3 regions of the Planomonospora corallina genome follow, and region 2 is predicted to be linked to each of the others. Evidence: predicted binding sites of a transcription regulator. Region 2 holds the regulator's gene; each other region holds the start of a gene.
The links. The regulator LexA, encoded in region 2, represses DNA repair genes until DNA is damaged. The targets are predictions, from matches to a motif close to TCGAACANNTGTTCGA.

Region 1: a site for LexA is predicted at 2,181-2,196, ahead of recA (recombinase RecA). Genes of this name have one in related genera too.
Region 3: a site for LexA is predicted at 4,115-4,130, ahead of ACFOWE_RS12810 (enoyl-CoA hydratase family protein). Genes of this name have one in related genera too.

Annotation. Positions count from the first base shown of each region.
Region 1 covers NZ_JBHSBM010000017.1:168,476-175,065, forward strand. Annotated here, with positions in the region: gene ACFOWE_RS13900 (Lhr family helicase) at 1-683, opposite strand, end outside; gene ACFOWE_RS13905 (VOC family protein) at 975-1,463, shown strand; gene ACFOWE_RS13910 (DUF3046 domain-containing protein) at 1,505-1,699, shown strand; gene ACFOWE_RS13915 (hypothetical protein) at 1,744-2,019, opposite strand; gene recA (recombinase RecA) at 2,307-3,410, shown strand; gene recX (recombination regulator RecX) at 3,691-4,422, shown strand; gene rny (ribonuclease Y) at 4,704-6,335, shown strand; gene ACFOWE_RS13935 (hypothetical protein) at 6,403-6,590, opposite strand, start outside.
Region 2 covers NZ_JBHSBM010000025.1:127,662-134,251, reverse strand. Annotated here, with positions in the region: gene ACFOWE_RS22630 (vitamin B12-dependent ribonucleotide reductase) at 1-1,988, opposite strand, end outside; gene nrdR (transcriptional regulator NrdR) at 2,079-2,552, opposite strand; gene lexA (transcriptional repressor LexA) at 4,093-4,803, shown strand; gene ACFOWE_RS22615 (MalY/PatB family protein) at 5,038-6,204, shown strand; gene ACFOWE_RS22610 (hypothetical protein) at 6,330-6,590, opposite strand, start outside.
Region 3 covers NZ_JBHSBM010000016.1:355,219-361,808, reverse strand. Annotated here, with positions in the region: gene ACFOWE_RS12835 (glyoxalase) at 1-250, opposite strand, end outside; gene ACFOWE_RS12830 (NAD(P)H-dependent flavin oxidoreductase) at 401-1,465, opposite strand; gene ACFOWE_RS12825 (CoA-transferase subunit beta) at 1,465-2,217, opposite strand; gene ACFOWE_RS12820 (hypothetical protein) at 2,214-2,384, opposite strand; gene ACFOWE_RS12815 (CoA transferase subunit A) at 2,381-3,277, opposite strand; gene ACFOWE_RS12810 (enoyl-CoA hydratase family protein) at 3,348-4,100, opposite strand; gene ACFOWE_RS12805 (SDR family oxidoreductase) at 4,272-5,174, shown strand; gene ACFOWE_RS12800 (MBL fold metallo-hydrolase) at 5,276-6,163, opposite strand; gene ACFOWE_RS12795 (MarR family winged helix-turn-helix transcriptional regulator) at 6,326-6,590, shown strand, end outside.

The DNA.
Region 1 (6,590 bases), on a different contig from region 2:
TGCGCGGGCCGGGGGAGCAGCGCGTCGAGCCGCTCCAGGCTGAGCGCCAGGTGCGCGCCGCGCTTGGTCGCGGCGACCGCGTGCACCTCGTCGACGATGACGGTCTCCACGCCGCGCAGCGCCTCCCGGGCCTGACCGGTGAGCAGCAGGAACAGCGACTCGGGAGTGGTGATGAGGATGTCGGACGGCCGGGCGGCGAACCTGCGCCGCTCCTCGGCGGAGGTGTCGCCGGAACGGACCGCCACCGAGATGTCCGGCACGGGCAGGCCGAGCCGCCGGGCGGTCTGCTTCAGCCCGGCCAGCGGCGCCCGCAGGTTGCGCTCGACGTCCACGGCCAGGGCCTTGAGCGGCGAGACGTAGAGCACCCGGCACCGCCGGGGGGCGTCGCCCGTGTCCCGGGAACGCCCCCGGCCGCGCGCGGCGGCCCTCCCCGGGGCGGAGGCACCGGTCTCCGCCGCCGGCCGAGGGCCGCCGGCCGCCGGCCGCTCGGCGGCCAGCCGGTCGAGCGACCACAGGAAGGCGGCCAGGGTCTTGCCGGACCCGGTCGGCGCGACCACCAGGGTGTTGTCGCCCCGGGCGATCGCCTCCCAGGCGCCCTCCTGGGCCGCGGTCGGCGCGGCGAAGGCCCCGGAGAACCACTCCCTGGCCACCGGCGTGAAATGGGCGAGCGCTGATCCGGTCACCGTTCCATAGTGCCCCGCGCCACCGACAGAACCGGAGCCCTCCTGCGACCGCGGGAGGACGGTCCCCGCCTCGGCGGCGAATCCGCCCGGTAGCGGCGAATCCGCCCGGTATGGCGTGGAGCGGCTCCGGAGCCGCTGCGGAGCCGCTCCGGGGTGGCGGCGGCGTGACGGTGGCGTTACGGTCCGGAAAGGTTGAGTCACTCCCGGCACGGAGAGATAGCTCAGACACAGCGCGCCCACGGCCCCGCGAGGACCGGGCGGGCGACCGGCACACTGGACGATGGGTTGGCGATGAGCATCGACTATCCGGCCATCGAGACGGCACGCGAGCGGATCAGGGCGGCGCGCCTGCGGGGGCACCGCCCGCCCAGCAGCGGCAGAGGACTGCACCACTCCGCTCTGATCTGCTCCGACGCCGAGCGGACGATCGCCTTCTACCAGGACCTCCTGGAGTTCCCCCTCACGGAGATCCTCGAGAACCGCGACCACCGGGGGTCCAACCACTTCTTCTTCGACGTCGGCAACGGCAACCTGCTGGCCTTCTTCGACTTCCCCGGCCTGGACCTCGAGCCCTACGCCGAGGTCCTCGGCGGGCTCCACCACATCGCGATCTCCGTCGACCCGGTGACCTGGGAGAGGCTGCGCGGGAGGCTGGAGGCGGCGGGCGTGCCGCACCGGATCGAGAGCGGCGCCTCGATCTGCTTCAGGGACCCCGACGGGACCCGCCTGGAGCTGCTGGCCGACCCGCTGGGCGAGATGTACGGCTCCAGCGTCCTGTGACGACGGGGGCCTTCGCGCCCGGCGGCCCCCATACTGGGAGCATGCGCCTGTCGGATTTCTGGAAGCGGATGAGGCAGCACTTCGGTGACGCCTACGCCGAGTCGTGGGCCCGCGACTACGTCATCGCGGAGCTGGACGGCCGGACCGTGGACCAGGCGCTGGCCGACGGTGTCGCGGCCAAGGACGTCTGGCACGCGGTGTGCAGGGTGGCGGACGTCGAGGCCCGTCTGAGATAACCGGGCGCCGGGCCCGGGGCGGGGACGACGGGCCGGGGCCGGGGTCAGGGGTCCGGGTCCTCCCCGAGTGACTTGCCGATCAGCTCGGCCGCGTGCGCCGGGTCGCCGGCGTTCTCCTGACCGCTCGGGGACCACAGGAGGAGCCAGCCGTCCTGGGCGGGGGTGGCGAAGACGATCGTCTGCTTCCCGCTGCCGGGATGCCGGACCCACAGCACCGGGTCGGCGCCGCCGAGCATCCTGCCGACCAGCCCCCGCCCGAGCAGCTCCGCGGCCAGTGACTCGAGGTGGGCCAGGCGCTGCCGGCTGAAGGTGTCGGTCACGCTGGGAGCCCCCTCGGGTCTGTTCGGCTCCAGGATTCCCCCAGCTCAGGCGGGGTTACAACAGGTTTGGCGGAATGCCCGGGAATGTCGCCGCCGGGAGAGGGCGGGCGGGTCGGCGGGGCCCGCGCGGCGGTGGGGCACGTGATGTGATTGAGGAACGATCGAACAGTCGTTCGGCTATATTGGACGGGTCAGCCCTAGTGGCGTGCTCTCCGGAAAATGTCGGTGGCACCCCGTAGCTTTCTGGCAACACCGATTCGAACCGCAACCCTCCCAGGGGGCTCCCAGTGGCAGCTAACGACCGCGAGAAGGCGCTCGAGACCGCGCTCGCTCAGATCGAGCGGCAGTTCGGCAAGGGCTCCGTCATGCGTCTCGGCGACGAGACCCGCGCACCCATCGAAGTGATCCCGACCGGATCCATCGCGCTCGACGTCGCGCTCGGCATCGGCGGGTTCCCGCGCGGGCGCATCGTCGAGATCTACGGCCCGGAGTCCTCCGGTAAGACCACCGTCGCGCTGCACGCGGTGGCCAACGCCCAGCGCCAGGGCGGCATCGCGGCGTTCATCGACGCCGAGCACGCCCTCGACCCGGAGTACGCCAAGAAGCTGGGCGTCGACACCGACGCGCTGCTCGTCTCCCAGCCCGACACCGGTGAGCAGGCGCTGGAGATCGCCGACATGCTGATCCGATCCGGCGCCATCGACCTGCTGGTCATCGACTCGGTCGCGGCGCTGGTGCCGAAGGCCGAGATCGAGGGCGAGATGGGCGACAGCCACGTCGGTCTCCAGGCCCGCCTGATGTCGCAGGCGCTGCGCAAGGTCGCAGGCGCGCTCAACAGCACCGGCACCACCGCGATCTTCATCAACCAGCTCCGCGAGAAGATCGGCGTCATGTTCGGCTCTCCGGAGACCACGACCGGTGGTAAGGCGCTGAAGTTCTACGCCTCGGTCCGCCTCGACGTCCGCCGCATCGAGACGCTGAAGGACGGCACCGAGGCGGTCGGCAACCGCACCCGGGTGAAGGTCGTCAAGAACAAGATGGCACCGCCCTTCCGGGTCGCCGACTTCGACATCCTGTACGGCGTCGGCATCTCCCGCGAGGGCGGCCTGATCGACATGGGCGTCGAGCACGGCTTCGTCCGCAAGTCCGGCGCCTGGTACACCTACGAGGGCGAGCAGCTCGGCCAGGGCAAGGAGAACGCCCGCAACTTCCTGCGGAACCACCCCGACACGGCCAACGAGATCGAGAAGAAGATCAAGGAGAAGCTCGGCGTCGGCCCGCGGGTGGACGCCCCCGCCGCTCCGCCGGCCGCTCCGGCCGCTCCCGCCGCCGCGGCCGCACCTTCCGGCCGCGGTGCGAAGGCGGCCGCCGCCAAGGCCGCCGGCGCCTGACGCGGCGGGCTGATCCACGGTGACGGGACGTGACTCCGGTCCGGTCGGTGAGACCGGACCGCGGGACTGGGGCGCCTGGCCCGACCTGCCGCCCGACCCGCCGGAGCCCGCTTCTCCCGGCCCGGTCCCTCCCGCCCCAGGCTCCGCTGATCACGGTTCTTCCGGGACGGGGCGCCGGGGCGGTAGGCCGCGCCGCCCGCGTCGGAGCCGGGCGGAGCCGGAGGCGCCTGCTGACGCCTGGACGGCCTTCACCGCCGGGGCGGAGCCGTCCGCGTACGACGTGACCGGGCACGGGCCCGCCGAGGAGGGCGGCACCGGGTACGGCTCCGCCGTGGAGGACGGCGGCGGGCCGCGAGGCCGGGCCCGCCGCGGTGGTCGTGGTGGCGGCGGCGCCCGGAGCGGTGCCCGCGGGAGCCGGGGGAGAGACTCCCGGAGCGGCTCGGGAGGCTTCCTCCCCGACGGGCCGGTCGAGGGGTCCCCGGCCGCTCAGGGGCCCGGCGCCGACCCGGAGGCGGTGGCGCGGGCGATCTGCCTGCGCCTGCTGACCGTGGGGCCGCGCACCCGGGCGCAGCTCGCGGAGGCCCTGCGCAAGCGGGACGTGCCCCAGGACGCGGCCGAGGCCGTGCTCGAACGCTTCTCCGAGGTCGGGCTCATCGACGACGAGGCGTTCGCGGCCGCGTGGGTGAGTTCGCGGCACGCCGGGCGGGGGCTGTCCCGCCGCGCGCTGGCCTCGGAGCTCCGGCACCGCGGCGTGGACGAGGACACCGTCAAGGAGGCGGTCGAGCAGCTCGACCCCGAGCAGGAGGTGGAGACCGCCCGCCGCCTCGTGGAACGCAAGCTCCGCTCGACCCGCGGCCTCGACCCCGCGGCCCGGACCCGGCGGCTCGCCGGCATGCTCGCCCGCAAGGGGTACGGCCCCGGCCTGGCCTTCCGGGTGATCCGTGAGGCTCTGGAGAACGAAGGGGCGCAGGATCCCTTCACCGCGGTGGATCCGGATCATCCGTTCGGCTGACGGGAACACGCAGGACGCACGACCTTTGCTTGCCCGTTACCTCATCGACGCTTAATCTCGACTCCAGTGAGGAGTTACTCCGCGCAGTGCGGATTGTCATAACGGTGAACTACGGACGAGCGAGCTTGACGGCGCGGGCGGGTGAGCTGCCGGTGAGAGCCGGCGCGCTGCCGGTCCTGAATTGACACCTGTCCTGGTGGCTGTACCGCTTGGACTTTCCGTGCCGTGCGTGTGACCCCTCGTGTGCTCGGTGATGGCAAGGCGAGGAGGGCGGGGCGCGCATGGAGCCGGTTGTGGTCGTCGTGTTGGCCGGGGCACTCGTGGTTCTTGCCGGGGCGACGATAGCCGTGCTGGTCCTGCTGCTGCGCCGTACCGCGCTCCCGGTGGCCGCGCCGGGCGGACCCTCCCCCGAGCAACTGGCCGAGGTCCACGCCGAGCTGGAGGAGGTCAGGCGCGAGGCGGCCGAGCTGCGCAGCCGGGCCGAGCGGGAGGCCGGGGAGATCCTGCGCCGTTCCGAGACCGCCGCGGAGATCGCCGCCGAGAGCGCCTCCCAGATGCGCAGGGAGGTCGAGGCCGAGGCCAAGGTGCTCAAGTACGAGCTCAAGGAGCTCCGTGCGGACCTGGAGCGCAGGGAGGGCCGGCTGGCCGAGCGGGAGCAGCGGCTCGACGAGGAGGCGAGGCGGCAGGCCGAGCGGGCCCGCCAGCTCGCCGAGACCGAGACCGAGCTGGCCGACCGCCGCGCCGACCTCGACAGGCTCGATGAGGAGCGCAGGGCCATCCTGGAGCGCGCGGCCGGGATGACCAGCGCCCAGGCCAAGGCCGAGCTGGTCAGGGAGATCGAGAACCAGGCCAAGCGCGAGGCCTCGCTGATCGTCCGGGAGATCGAGAGCGAGGCGCGCCGGGAGGGCGAGAAGCGCGCCACCAAGATCGTGACCCTGGCGGTCCAGCGTGTCGCCACCGAGCAGACCGCCGAGTCCGTCGTCAGCGTGCTGCACCTGCCGGGCGACGAGATGAAGGGCCGCATCATCGGCCGTGAGGGCCGCAACATCCGCGCGTTCGAGTCGACCACCGGCGTCAACCTCATCATCGACGACACACCCGAAGCGGTGCTCCTGTCCTGCTTCGACCCTGTCCGCCGGGAGATCGCCCGGCTGACGCTGGAGAAGCTCGTCCTGGACGGGCGCATCCACCCCCAGCGCATCGAGGACGCCTACGAGCGCAGCAAGGCGGAGGTGCAGGAGCTGTGCGTGCGCGCCGGCGAGGACGCGCTGGTGGAGCTCGGCATCACCGACATGCATCCCGAGCTGGTCGCCCTCCTCGGCCAGCTGCGCTACCGCACCTCCTACGGGCAGAACGTCCTGGGCCACCTCGTGGAGTCCGCGCACATCGCCGGGATCATGGCGGCGGAGCTCAAGCTCGACCAGACGCTGCTCAAGCGCTGCACGCTCCTGCACGACATCGGCAAGGCCCTCACCCACGAGGTCGAGGGCAGCCACGCGCTGATCGGCGCGGAGATCGCCCGCCGGTACGGCGAGAACGAGGACGTCGTGCACGCGATCGAGGCGCACCACAACGAGGTCGAGGTGCGCACGGTGGAGGCGGTTCTGACCCAGGCGGCCGACGCGATCAGCGGCGGCCGTCCGGGGGCGCGCCGCGAGTCGCTGGAGGCCTACGTCAAGCGGCTGGAGCGGCTGGAGGAGATCGCCCAGTCCTACGAGGGCGTGGAGAAGGTCTTCGCGATGCAGGCCGGCCGCGAGATCCGCGTCATGGTGAAGCCCGACGCGGTCGACGACATCCAGGCCTCGGTCATCGCCCGCGACGTGGCCAAGCAGATCGAGGAGGAGCTCACCTACCCCGGGCAGATCCGCATCACCGTGGTCCGCGAGTCCCGCGCCACCGAGTTCGCCCGGTAGGACCGCCGCTTTCCCGGACGGCCCGGCGGACCCCAGGAGGGACCCGCCGGGCCGCCGGCTCCGCCCGCTACTTCCGGTTGCGTATCGGCATGTCGCGGATGATCGACCAGGTCAGCGCGAGGCCGAGCACGAAGGTGGCGGCGCCGACGCCGAGCGCCAGTCCCAGGGAGTGGGGCAGGTCGAGGGCGAGCCGGTCGCCGATGAACGGCAGGCCGAGGTGGTCGGTGCCGACGGCGCCCTCGTTGAGCAGCAGCA
Region 2 (6,590 bases):
AGGTTGACGGTCTTGGAGATCGCCCCGGACAGGAACGGCTGGACCGCGGCCATCATCCGGACGTGGCCCATGGGCGCGATGGCCCGCTCGCCCATGGCGCAGTCGAACACCTCGTAGTGCTCGCGGCGCAGGCCGGGGGCGTCGACGACGTGGCCGTGCTCGGCGATGTACTCGACGATGGCCTCGGCCTGCTCCTGCTGGTAGCCGAGCCTCGCCAGGGCCCGCGGGATCGTCTGGTTCACGATCTGCATGGAGCCGCCGCCGACGAGCTTCTTGAACTTCACCAGCGACAGGTCGGGCTCGACGCCCGTGGTGTCGCAGTCCATCATGAGCCCGATGGTGCCGGTGGGCGCCAGCAGCGAGGCCTGGGCGTTGCGGTAGCCGTTCTTCTCGCCGAGCTTGAGGCACTCGGCCCACTGGCGGGACGCCTCGGCGTGGATCGCCCGGTCCATGGTCTCCAGCGTGCGCAGCGTGTCGTTGGCGCCTGCGTGCTTGCGCATGACGCGCTTGTGCGCCTCGGCGTTGCGGGCGTAGCCGTCGTACGGCCCCACGATGCCGGCCAGCTCGGCGCTGCGCCGGTAGGAGGCGCCGGTCATCAGCGAGGTGATGGCGGCGGCGATGGCCCGGCCCCCGTCGGAGTCGTAGGCGTGGCCGGTGGCCATCAGCAGGGCGCCCAGGTTGGCGTAGCCGATGCCGAGCTGGCGGTAGGCGCGGGTGGTCTCGCCGATCTTCTCGGTCGGGAAGTCGGCGAAGCAGATCGAGATGTCCATCGCGGTGATGATCAGCTCGGTGATCTTCACGAAGTTCTCGACGTCGAAGGAGCCGTCGCCGGAGAGGAACTTCAGCAGGTTGATGCTCGCCAGGTTGCAGGAGGAGTTGTCCAGGTGGACGTACTCCGAGCACGGGTTCGAGGCGGTGATGCGGCCGGTCTCCGGGCAGGTGTGCCAGTCGTTGATCGTGTCGTCGTACTGGATGCCGGGGTCGGCGCACTCCCAGGCCGCGGTCGCCATCTTGCGGAACAGGTCGCGGGCGTCGACCTCCTCGATGACCTCGCCGGTGAGGCGGGCGCGCAGGCCGAACTTCTCGCCCTTCTCCACCGCGCGCATGAACTCGTCGGAGACGCGCACGGAGTTGTTGGCGTTCTGGTACTGGACGGAGACGATGTCCTTGCCGCCCAGGTCCATGTCGAACCCGGCGTCGCGCAGCGCGCGGACCTTGTCCTCCTCGCGCGCCTTGGTCTCGATGAACTCCTCGATGTCGGGGTGGTCGACGTCGAGGACGACCATCTTGGCCGCCCGGCGGGTGGCGCCGCCAGACTTGATCGTGCCGGCGGAGGCGTCCGCGCCGCGCATGAAGGAGACCGGGCCGCTGGCGGTGCCGCCGCTGGAGAGCAGCTCCTTGGAGGAGCGGATCCGGGAGAGGTTCACCCCGGAGCCGGAACCGCCCTTGAAGATCACACCCTCTTCCTTGTACCAGTCGAGGATGGACTCCATCTGGTCGTCGACGGACAGGATGAAGCAGGCGCTGACCTGCTGGGGCGAGGCGGTGCCGACGTTGAACCACACCGGGGAGTTGAAGCTGAAGACCTGGTGGACCAGGGCGTGCTTGAGCTCGTGGTCGAAGATCTCGGCGTCCTCGTCGGTCGCGAAGTAGCCGTTCTCGACGCCGGTCCTGGTGTAGACGCCCACCACGCGGTCGACGAGCTGCTTGAGGCTCCACTCGCGCTGCGGGGTGCCGACGGCGCCCCGGAAGTACTTGGTGGTGACGATGTTGGCGGCGTTGACCGACCAGGAGGCGGGGAACTCCACGCCGCGCTGCTCGAAGTTGACCGAGCCGTCACGCCAGTTGGTCATGACGACGTCACGGCGCTCCCACGCCACCTCGTCGTACGGGTGCACGCCGGGGGTGGTGAAGACGCGCTTCATCTTCAGCCCCTTGCGCGGGCGCTTGCCTCCGCGCGCCGCCGTGCCGCTGACCGTCTCCGTCATGACTTCCCCCTTCCGGGCCCCCGCCGGAGCCCTTCCGACCACATCAACGCGCCGCTCGACTCCCCCGGCGCCCGGGGATTGACTTCTTGTTCAGTCCTGCTCGGCGTCCTGCTGGGCGGAACGCTCCGCCCGCAGCTGCCTGATCTCGGCCTCGAAGTCGGCCAGCGTCTCGAACCCCCGGTAGACCGAGGCGAAGCGGAGGTAGGCCACCTCGTCCAGCTCGCGGAGCGGGCCCAGGATCGCCAGACCGACCTCGTGGGCGGGGATCTCCGCGGCTCCGGTCCCCCGGATGCTCTCCTCGACGCGCTGGCCGAGCTGGGCCAGGGAGTCCTCGCTGACGGGCCGTCCCTGGCACGCCCGCCGGACCCCGGCGATCACCTTGTCCCTGGAGAAGGGCTCGGTCACCCCGCTGCGCTTGCCCACCATGAGGAGCACCGTCTCCTGCGTGGTGAACCTGCGCCCGCACTCCGGGCACGTGCGCCGGCGGCGGATGGCCGCGCCGTCCTCGGTGGACCGGCTGTCGATGACCCGCGTGTCAGGGTGGCGACAGAACGGACAGTGCACGTGCGTCGCCTCCTTGGCCTGCCGGGTGTCACACCTGCCCCGCCGGCCTCACGTCATTCCATGCGCGATGCCCGCACTGAATCCGCCGGCGAAGGCGGAGTGCGGTAACAGAAACACAACTTATGGTGAGACTGAGTGGGTGGTGCCACTAGATGTTGTGGTGCAACCGTAGAAGTGCGCGACCATGAACGCAAGTTGATCGGCGAGACCCGAGTGAAGCCGCAGATCAGGACCGCGAGCCGGGCGTGTCGCCCTTCCCCGGCCGCCGGAGGCCTCTCCCCGGACCCGGCGTGCGCCGTCCCGCCCCGCTCCGAGGGGGCCTGCCCGCCGCCCCGCTCCGCCGCACCTCTCCGCCCCGTCCCCGCGGGTCCCGTCGACGCCTCCGGAGCGCCCGGCCGGGTAAGCGGCCGCGCAGGTCAGAGCGGGCCCGATCCCGGCCCGCGATCTCGGACCAGGCCACGCCGCAGGCCGGACGAGGGTACCGGACGGCCGCCACCGCCCGTGACACGGCGGCCGTTCACGACCGGCTCCGGCCGGTCCGATCGTCTCCCGGACACGCCGCCTCCGGGTTCGCACCCCCGGTCGCACCACCCGGACACCGCACCCTCCCGGCCCGCACCCCGGACACGCCGCCTCCGGGTTCGCACCCCCGGTCGCACCACCCGGACACCGCACCCTCCCGGCCCGCACCCCGGACACGCCGCCTCCGGGTGCGCACCCCCGGTCGCACCACCCGAGCGCGCCGTCCGGGCGCCCACCGGGTGTGTCAGGCGGGGAGGAGACGGATGATCGCCCAGAGCAGGCCGAGGGCCAGCAGGACGAGTGCGAGCACCGCCACGACCCGGCCCCTGCGGGTGAGCCTGACCGGCGGCGCGGAAGCGCGCCGGACGCCTCCGGCACCTCTGGCGCCCCCGGCACCTCCGACGCCGCCGGCATCCTTCGCGCCTCGAGCGCCTCGGACGCCCTGAGCCCTCCCGACGCCTCGAACGGCGCCCCGGACACCTCCGGTTCCACTGACGTTCCCGGCGTCCCCGGCGCTCCGCGCCGGCCCCTGGCGCCTTCCTCCGGAGCGGGGAGCGTCGCGCATCGCCCCGGACCGCCCTCCCTCCAGCACCCGCAGGCGCGGCCGCCCGGGCTCCGGCCGTCCTTCCGGCCCGGGCCACCGCCCCCACCCCCCCGCCCGGTCGGGGGTCTTCGCCCACCCCACCGCCTGGTCGGGCGTCCGCGCCCGCCCCGCCCGCTCGGGAACCCAGGCCCGCCCGACCCCCTGCTCCGATGCCCGTGCCCGCCCGGCCGCCCGCCGGGATCGCCGCTCCTGCCCGGTCGTCCTCACACGCTCCCCCCTCCCCGCGCCCGGACCCGGGCAGCGGAAAGATCGGCGAATCGAACACGATGTCGATCGAACTCCCGTACGATGTTGTACACCACGCCGTCGAGGATTTCGAGGAAGACTCGAACAATTGTTTGAAGATGATCTTCGACAGGAGTACGGTCGCTGTGTGCGACACGAGGAATACGGAACGGGAGGCGAGGAGATCGCATGAGCGAGCGCAATGAGAACGGCGCGGCCCCCAGTGACCTGGCGGTGCGCAGGCGTGACTCCCTCGGCCTCACCCCCAGGCAGCGCAAGATCCTTGAGGTGATCCGCGACTCCGTGCAGCAGCGCGGCTATCCGCCCTCGATGCGTGAGATCGGCGAGGCGGTGCAGCTCACCAGCACCTCCAGCGTGTCCCACCAGTTGACGGCGTTGCAGCGCAAGGGCTACCTGAGGCGTGACCCGCACCGGCCCCGCGCGCTGGAGGTCCGCCTGCCCGGTGAGCCCGTGCTGTGGGTGGACCCCGACGCGGGGAGCGACGAGACGCCGGTCAGCCGTCCCACCGCCTCCTACGTCCCCCTCGTGGGCCGGATCGCCGCCGGTGGCCCCATCCTCGCCGAGGAGAGCATCGAGGACGTCTTCGCCCTGCCCAAGCAGCTGGTCGGCGAGGGCACGCTCTTCCTGCTCCAGGTGACCGGTGACTCGATGATCGAGGCCGCCATCGCCGACGGCGACTGGGTGGTCGTCCGCCAGCAGCCGGTCGCGGAGAGCGGCGACATCGTGGCGGCGATGATCGACGGCGAGGCCACCGTCAAGACCTTCAAGCGCCGGGACGGCCACGTCTGGCTGGTCCCGCACAACCCGAACTACGACCCGATCCCGGGCGACGAGGCCACCGTCCTCGGCAAGGTCGTGGCGGTCCTCCGCAAGCTCTGAGCCGGCGCGCTCCGGCAGGAGGCGCCGGGGCGGGCGCCGCGTCCCGCCCCGGCGCCGGGCCGGCCATGAGCCGGTCACGAACCGGCGCTTTCGAACCGGCACCGCCGAACTGCCGAACCGATCCCGCGCCATCGGCCCGCCCGGCATCCGCACGGGCCGATGGCCCCACCTCCACCGGCCGCCCGCGGACATCGGCCAGAGCATCGGGCCGCCCACCCCTACTAAGCTGAGGCGGTGAGCGATCTGCCCGATATGAACGATCTGACCCTGGAAGACCTGACCACTCGGGACGGAGCGAAGTGGTCCCTGGCGGGACCCGGGGTGATTCCGGCGTGGGTCGCGGACATGGACTTCCCGGTTGCTCCCGCCGTGCGGGAGGCCCTGCTCCGCCGGGCCAACGGTGACCTCGGCTATCCCGCCTGGCTCGACCAGCTCGGTGACGGTCCCCTCGCCGGAGCCTTCGCCGAGCGCATGGAGCGGCGGTACGGCTGGCAGGCCGACCCCGGCCACGTGCGCTCCTTCACCGACATCAACCAGGCCCTCCAGGTCGTCCTGCACCTGACCACCCGGCCCGGGGACATGGTCGCCCTGCACGTCCCGGCCTATCCTCCCTTCCTGCAGACACTGGCCGACATGGACCGGCCGCCTCTGCCCGTCCCGATGGAGCCCTCCGGCGACTCCTGGGGCTTCGACCTCGACGCCCTGGCCGCCCGGCTCGCCGAGGGGCGCTGCCGGGTGCTGCTCCTGGTCAACCCGCAGAACCCGACCGGACGCTCGTTCACCCGCGCCGAGCTCACCGGCCTCGCCGAGCTGGCCGAGCGCCACGACCTGCTGGTCGTCTCCGACGAGATCCACGCCGACCTCACCCACGGTCCGGCCGGGCACGTCCCCTTCGCCACGCTGCTGCCCGAGCGGACCGTCACCCTCACCTCCGCCACCAAGGCCTTCAACCTGGGCGGCATCCGCTGCTCGGTGGCGCACCTCGGACCGTCCGCGGTACGCGCGGCCCTGACCGCCCAGCCCCGCCACCTGTACGGCGCGGCCCACGTGTTCGGGGTCGACGCGACCGTCGCGGCCTGGCGGGACGGCGACGGCTGGCTGGAGCGGGCGCGGGCGGTGCTCGATCGCAACCGGCGCCTGGTCGCCGAGCGGCTCCCCGAGGGCGTCGGCTACCGGGTACCCGACGCCACCTATCTGGCCTGGCTGGACTTCAGGACGCTGGGGCTGGGCGAGGACCCGGCCGAGTTCCTGAATCGCGAGGCCCGGGTGATGCTCAGCGCGGGCCCGTCGTTCGGCCCCGGCGGAGAGGGGTTCGCCCGGCTGAACTTCGCCACTTCCGAGCCCGTCCTCTCCGAGATCCTGGACCGCGTCGCCCGGGCGGTGAAGGCCTTCTCGCCGTGACCTCCCCGCCCCGGGCGGGGGTCTCCTCGCTCTGACCTCCCCGGCCGCCGGGCGAGGTCAGAGCGGGGACCTCCTCCGGGCCCTGCCCCGCGACCGCGTCGGCCGGCCGTACGTCCCCGTGGAGGTCAGGGGGTCGATTCGAAGGAGCCGCCGATGTCCGGCAGGGGCGAGGCGGGGTCGGCCGCCGCCTCCAGGTTCCCGTCGGCCAGCATGCGGTGCGCGAGATCCGCCCTGCCTCCCGGGGCGATCCTGAGCGTGGCGCGCAGGGCCGTGAACCCGCCGCTCGCCACCTCGTCGTGCTCGATCGCGTAGGCGTACTTCCCGTACGACTCGCCCTGCAGGGTCTTGGCGGTCGTGGTGAGCCTGCCGGTGAAGGTCTTCTTCAC
Region 3 (6,590 bases), on a different contig from region 2:
ACGGCGCCACGGCGTCGACCATGACCAGACAGCCTCCGGACTCCTCCCGGGCCGGATCCAGCCCTCCCGGCGCCGGGCCGAAGTGCAGCTGAAACCCGCTCCACCGCATCGCCAGATAGACATAGGGCCTGCTCTGCCTGTAGGTCACCTCGAACCCCAGCGCCTCGTAGAACGCCGAGGTCTCCTCTACCGACGCGCACGGCATCAGCGGAATCGTCGTCTCGTTCGCGCGAACCGCGGCCTCGCCCATGTCATTCCCCTCTCCGTCTCCCCCGGCGATGCTGACACCCTTCGGCGGAGCCCGCATATGGATCGTTCCAGGCAGGGATGCACCTGCCGTGAGGCCGGCGCTCCGGTGCTCTCGGGGGCCCGTCCGGCATGACCGCCCGGGGATCGCCTCCTACGGCCCGCCGTGCCTGCGCCCCAGCTCACGCAGGGTCGCGGCGGCCTGGGTGACGACGGCGTCGATCAGCTCCTCGCAGGAGGGCAGGTCGCCGATGACCGCCACCGCCTGGCCGGAGGCCATCACCCCGAGGTCGGGGCGGCCGTCGACCATCGCCGCCCTGAGCAGCATGGGCGTGTTGGCCGCCATCAGCACCTGGGACCAGGTCAGCTCCTTGCCGCGCTTCATGGCCAGGCCGTCGCGGAGCAGCGCCGCCCAGGACATCCCGGAGACCCTCCGGAAGCGGGCGGCGTTGCGCACCGCCCGGACCAGCCCGGTCAGCCGGCCCGACTCCTCCAGCCCGGCCACCAGCGGCGTGCGCAGCACCCGGTGCGGCATGCCGTCCACCTGGCGGGTGACCACGGTCTCGGAGGCCTCCAGGTAGAGCCGCTTGACCGCGTCCGGGACGGCGCTGTCGGAGGTGAGCAGGAAGCGGGTGCCCATGGCCACGCCGGCCGCGCCGTACGCCAGGGCGGCGGCCAGGCCCCGGCCGTCGAAGAAGCCGCCGGCGGCGATCACCGGGATGCCGACGGCGTCGACGACCTGCGGCAGCAGCAGCGTGGTGGCGATCGGACCGGTGTGGCCGCCGCCCTCGCCACCCTGGACGAGCACCGCGTCGGCGCCCCAGGCGGCGACCTTCTCCGCGTGGCGGCGCGCCCCGACGGAGGGGATCACCACGACGCCGGCGTCCTTCAGCCTGGCGATCAGCTCCCGGCGGGGCGCCAGCGCGAAGGAGGCGACCTTCACCTGATGCCTGATCAGCAGGTCGACGCGCTCGCCCGCGTCGGAGGCGTCGGCGCGCAGGTTCACCCCGAAGGGCGCGCCGGTGCGCGAGCGGACCTCTTCGATCGCGGCGTCGAGCTGGTCGAGGGTCATGGTGGCCGAGGCGAGGATGCCCAGGCCGCCGGCGTTCGCCGTCGCGGAGACCAGCCGGGGGCCCGCCACCCAGCCCATCCCGGTCTGCACGACCGGATGGCGGACGCCGGTCAGCCGGGTGAGCGGCGTGTCCAGGAGCTGCCCGATCACGCCCGGACCTCCTTGTCGCGCAGGCCCGCCGGGTCGAGCCGCTCGCGGATCAGCCGCAGCTCCTCGCCGGTCGGCTGCCGGGTCTCCGGGACGTCGCCGTCGACCACCGGGTCGAAGCCGGTGGCGGCGAGGACCTGCTCGACCTCCACCCCGGGGTGGACGGAGACCAGCCGCATCGCCCCGTCCGGGGTGCCGAAGTCGAACACGGCCAGGTCGGTCACGACCCGGCGCAGGTCGTGGAAGCGGGACGCGGCCGCGCCCAGCTCCGCCGCCCGGTCGGCGCCGACCCCGCTGACCACGTCCACCTTCGGCACGAAGACCCTCCTGGAGTGGCGGGGGATCCAGTAGCTGGTCGGGTCGCAGATCGTGTTGCCGGGGGCGCCGCGCACGCCGAGCAGCTGGGATGCGGGCCGGGCCCAGTCGCCGACCGCCGAGATGTTGGTGTTGCCGTACCGGTCGATCTGGGAGGCGCCCATCATCACGTGCCGCCGCCCGTTCTGCACCAGCCAGAGATGGTCGCGGAAGGGCAGCCAGCCCTCGGCCGGGCCCGCGGGCGCGCCGAGCGGCACCGGCTCGGCGGTCAGCAGCGCGCCGCCGTCGGTGGTCAGCAGGTCCGGCTCGAAGGTGAGCCGGGCCAGCCGCGCGCCCAGCACCGAGCAGGTGCCCATCGCCGCGGCCAGGATCTCGCCGTCGCCGCGCCATGCCTCGGCGCAGGCCACCACGCAGATCTCCGCCCGGGTCGCGCTCATCGGGTCCCCTCCTCCGCGCCGGTGCCGATGCCAGTGCCAGTGCCAGTGCCGGTGCCGGTGCCGGTGCCGGTGCCGGTGCCGGTGCCGGTGCCGGTGCCGCCGCGGGGATCGGCGGGGATCGTGGCCGTCACCTCACGGAGGCCCTGTCCCGTACGGGGCACGCTCATCCGGCCTGCTCCTCGTGCCAGCGCCGTACCGCGTCCTGGTAGGCGGTCTCGTCACCGGACAGGAAGCGGTCGGTGAAGGCCGCCCACGCGTACGGATCGGCGGCCGAGGCCGCGTAGTACCGCTGGAACGCCTCGTCGCGGCCGTGGTCGCCGGACTCGGTGAAGTGCGCGCCGTCCGGGGTCTCCACCACGCCCGCGACGTGCATCCGGCTGACCAGCAGCGTCTGCGGCGGCCCGTCCAGTCCGCCCGGCTCCACCAGCCGCTCGCAGCTCAGGTAGGTGCGGGCGGCGGCCTTGGCGAACAGGTCGTCCAGGTACGGGTCGGGGCCGAGGTACCGGCCGTTGCCGCGGGTGTCGGCCCGGTCCAGGTGCACCAGCGCCGCGTCCAGCGTCAGCGCGGGCACCGCGACCAGCTCCTCGCCGTCCTCGCCCGTCCCCTCCCCCGCGTCCCGCCCCGGGGCGCCGTACGGCCCGCGCACGCCGTACGGCGAGCGGACCGTGCGCAGCTCCGGGTTGACCCGCATGACGTCCGAGCCGAGCCCGGCGCGGGTCGGCAGGAACGGCAGCCGGTGCGCCGCGGCGAGCAGGCCGAACATGAACATGCCCTCGTCGTACTCGGTGAACCCGACGGCCCCGCTCTGCCTGGCGGCCCGGAAGTGCGGCTCCAGGGGGACCGAGTCCATCGTCACGAACGGGGCGACCACCCGGCGGACCCGGCCGGCCGCGCAGAGCAGGCCGACGTCGGGCCCGCCGCAGGAGACGACCGTCAGATCCCTCAGGGAGGACCGGAGGATCGCCCGGACCAGGGCCATCGGCTTGCGCCGCGAGCCCCAGCCGCCGATCCCGAGCGTCATGCCGTCCTCCAGCGAGGCGACGACCTCCTCGGCCGTCATCACCTTGCCCGCCGGCCCGCTCACCGCTCCTCCCTCGCTCCACCGGCGGCCTGATCTCCTCGCGCCGCGCTCATCGCTCCGCCCCCTCGGAGACGAAGGCGTCGCGGTGCCGGTCGCCGGCGCCCATCAGGTTGAGCTCGAAGGTGAAGCCCTGCTCGTAGCGGTAGCTGCGGTGCACGTCGACCGGGTCGATGCCGTTCAGCGACTCCTTGGCCCGGCGGATCACGTACGGGTCCTTGGCCGCGATCTGGGCGGCGACCTCGAGGGCCGCCCCGCGGAGCTCCCCGGCGGGCACGACGTGCAGCACCGAGCCGAAGGCGTGCAGCTCGGCGGCGGTGACGTTCCGGCACGTGTAGACCATCGCTCGCATCAGGTGCTGCGGGACGAGGCGGGCCAGGTGGGTGGCGGCGCCGAGCGCGCCCCGCTCCACCTCGGGCAGGCCGAAGTAGGCGTCCTCGGAGGCGACCACGATGTCGGCGTTGCCGGCCAGGCCGACGCCGCCGCCCAGGCAGAACCCGTGCACGGCCGCGACCACCGGCACCTCGCACTCGTAGACCGCGCCGAACGCGGCGTGGCAGCCGCGGTTCGCGCCGACCAGCGCCTCGAAACCGGCGGAGGCCTGCATCTCCTTGATGTCCACCCCGGCGTTGAAGCCCCTGCCCTCGGCGCGCAGCACCACGGCACGGGTCCGCGCGTCGCGCCCGGCCTCCCGTACGGCCTCCGCCAGGTCGAGCCAGCCCTGGACCGGCAGCGCGTTGACCGGTGGCACGTCCATGACGATCTCGGTGACGCCGTCACCGTGGTCCCTGGTGGAGATTCCCATACGCCACCTTTCCACCAAACATTTGTTAGAAACTAAGGTAGCAGAGGAACGGCGCGGCGGCCTCCCCCGGCGCCGGGCCGTTCCCGCACGACCCCGCACGACCCCGCACGACCCCGCACGACCCCGCACGACCCCGCACGACCCCGCCGTCGCCGATGAGGAGAGCTGACCATGATCTGCAAGGACCGCGTCGTCGTGGTGACCGGTGCCGGGCGCGGCCTCGGCCGCGCGCACGCCCTGGAGTTCGCCCGGCAGGGAGCCCTGGTCGTGGTCAACGACCTCGGCGTGAGCGCCTCCGGGGAGGGCGCCTCCGGCGGGCCCGCCCAGCGGGTGGCCGAGGAGATCCGCGCGCTGGGCGGCCGGGCGGTGGCCGACTGCTCCGACGTCGCCTCCGACGACGGGGCCCGGCGCCTGGTCGCCACCGCCCTGGAGGCCTTCGGCCGGCTGGACGTGCTGGTCAACAACGCCGGCTTCCTGCGCGACCGCATGCTGGTCAACATGTCGGAGCAGGAATGGGACGCGGTGATGCGCGTCCACCTCAAGGGCCACTTCCTGCCGCTCAAGCACGCCGGGCTGCACTGGCGGGCCGAGGCCAAGGCGGGCCGGGCGGTGGACGCCCGGGTGGTCAACACCTCGTCCGGGGCGGGCCTGCTGGGCAGCTTCGGGCAGGGCAACTACGCCGCCGCCAAGGCCGGCATCGTGGGACTGACCCTGGTGGCCGCCGCCGAGCTGGGCCGGTACGGCGTGACCGTCAACGCGATCGCCCCGGCCGCCCGCACCCGGATGACCGAACAGGTCTTCGCCTCGACGATGGCGCCCCCGGCCGGCGGCGCCTTCGACGCGATGGCCCCGGAGAACGTCTCCCCGCTGGTCGTCTGGCTCGGCTCGGCCGGGTCGCGGGACGTGACCGGGCGGGTCTTCGAGGTCGAGGGCGGCCGGATCTGCGTGATGGAGGGCTTCCGGCACGGCCCGGCCGCCGACAACGGCGCCCGCTGGGATCCCGCCGAGCTCGGCCCGGTGGTCACCGGCCTGCTGGCCGGCGCCGCCGAGCCCGAACCGGTCTACGGGACCTGAGAGGGCGGCTCGCGGGCCGATGCCCGGCCCGCCGTGCGGGCGAGCGGGCGGGCGGGCAGGCCGCACGTGGTCGTCGTGGTCACGGCCGGTCCCGGGACGGGTCAGACGTCCAGGGGGCGCCAGGCGGGGCCGGCCCCGTCCCGGCGGACCCGCCCGAAGACCGCATCGGCGAAGTGGATGCCGAAGCCGATCGTGTCGGGCTCCTCCAACTCGGCGATGAGACGACGGCGATGCTCGGCGGACCGGGCGGGGTCGTGGTCGTAGAGGCAGGACCATTCGGGGTGATCCACCTGGATCGGCGAGTGCAGGGCGTCGCCGAAGGCGATCAGCCGGGTTCCGCCCCCGGTGATGACGTACTGCGTGTGCCCGGCCGTGTGACCACCGGTGATCTGGACCCGCACGCCGGGGAAGACCTCCTGGCCGTCCGTCACCGTACGCACGCGCGGTGTCAGCGCGGCGGCCTCCTCCTCGGTGACGCCCTGCGCGAGCAGGTCGCGTCGAGCCCATTCCGGTTCGGCCACCACATACTCGGCCCGGGTGAACACGGGGCGGTCACCGCCCGGGGCGGGATGCCAGGCCCAGCCGAGGTGATCGATGTGCAGGTGGGTGAATGCCACCGTTTCGATCTCCTCCGGCCTGCGGCCGAGCTCGGCCAGACCGTCCGGCAGCGCGCCGCCGTGAACGGCGCCGTTCGGGCTTCCCGGCTCGGCCGGCAGCGACACCGGCCCCCATCCCGCGTCGATCAGCAGCGCGCGGTCGCCGTTCTCCACCAGGAGACCGCCGATACTCGCCACAAGATGGCCGGAGGCATCCAGGTACTGCGGGTGGGCGGCCCAGATCTCATCGGTGGTGTCCGGCAGCCAGCTGCGCGGCCTCCCCTGGATGGCCCCGTCCGGCACGAAGGACACCTTCGTGCCGCCCAGCCGTACCGAGCGGATCCCCGCCGGCCGCCGCAGCCGCTCGTCCCGGTGAACCACGGAGTTCGCCATGCTCGCGTTCCCTTCTTCGGGGTTCAGGCCGTCGCCGCGTCCCCTGTCGCCGACCGGGCCACCATAAGCATCAAGCTTGAAACAGTCAAGCTTAAAACATATTTGTTTGAAACAGTTAAGCTGCAAATATGCTGGCTTGATGGACTTGCTAGGATGGGGTGCATGACCACGTCTCCGGAACCGCAGGCCGTCGCCGAGCGGGAGCTGTGCGGCCTGGTGAACGGGCTGGCCCAGCAGATCGCCGTTCACGTACGCGAACGCGCGGCCACCCTGGGCCTCACCTCCGCCCAGGCGACCGCGCTGCGGGAGATGACCGGACCGATGACCATGCGCGAGCTCGCCGAACGCATGGGCTGCGAGCCCTCCAACGCCACCTTCGTCGTCGACAAGCTCGAGAAACAGGGCTTGATCGAGCGCCGTGCGCACC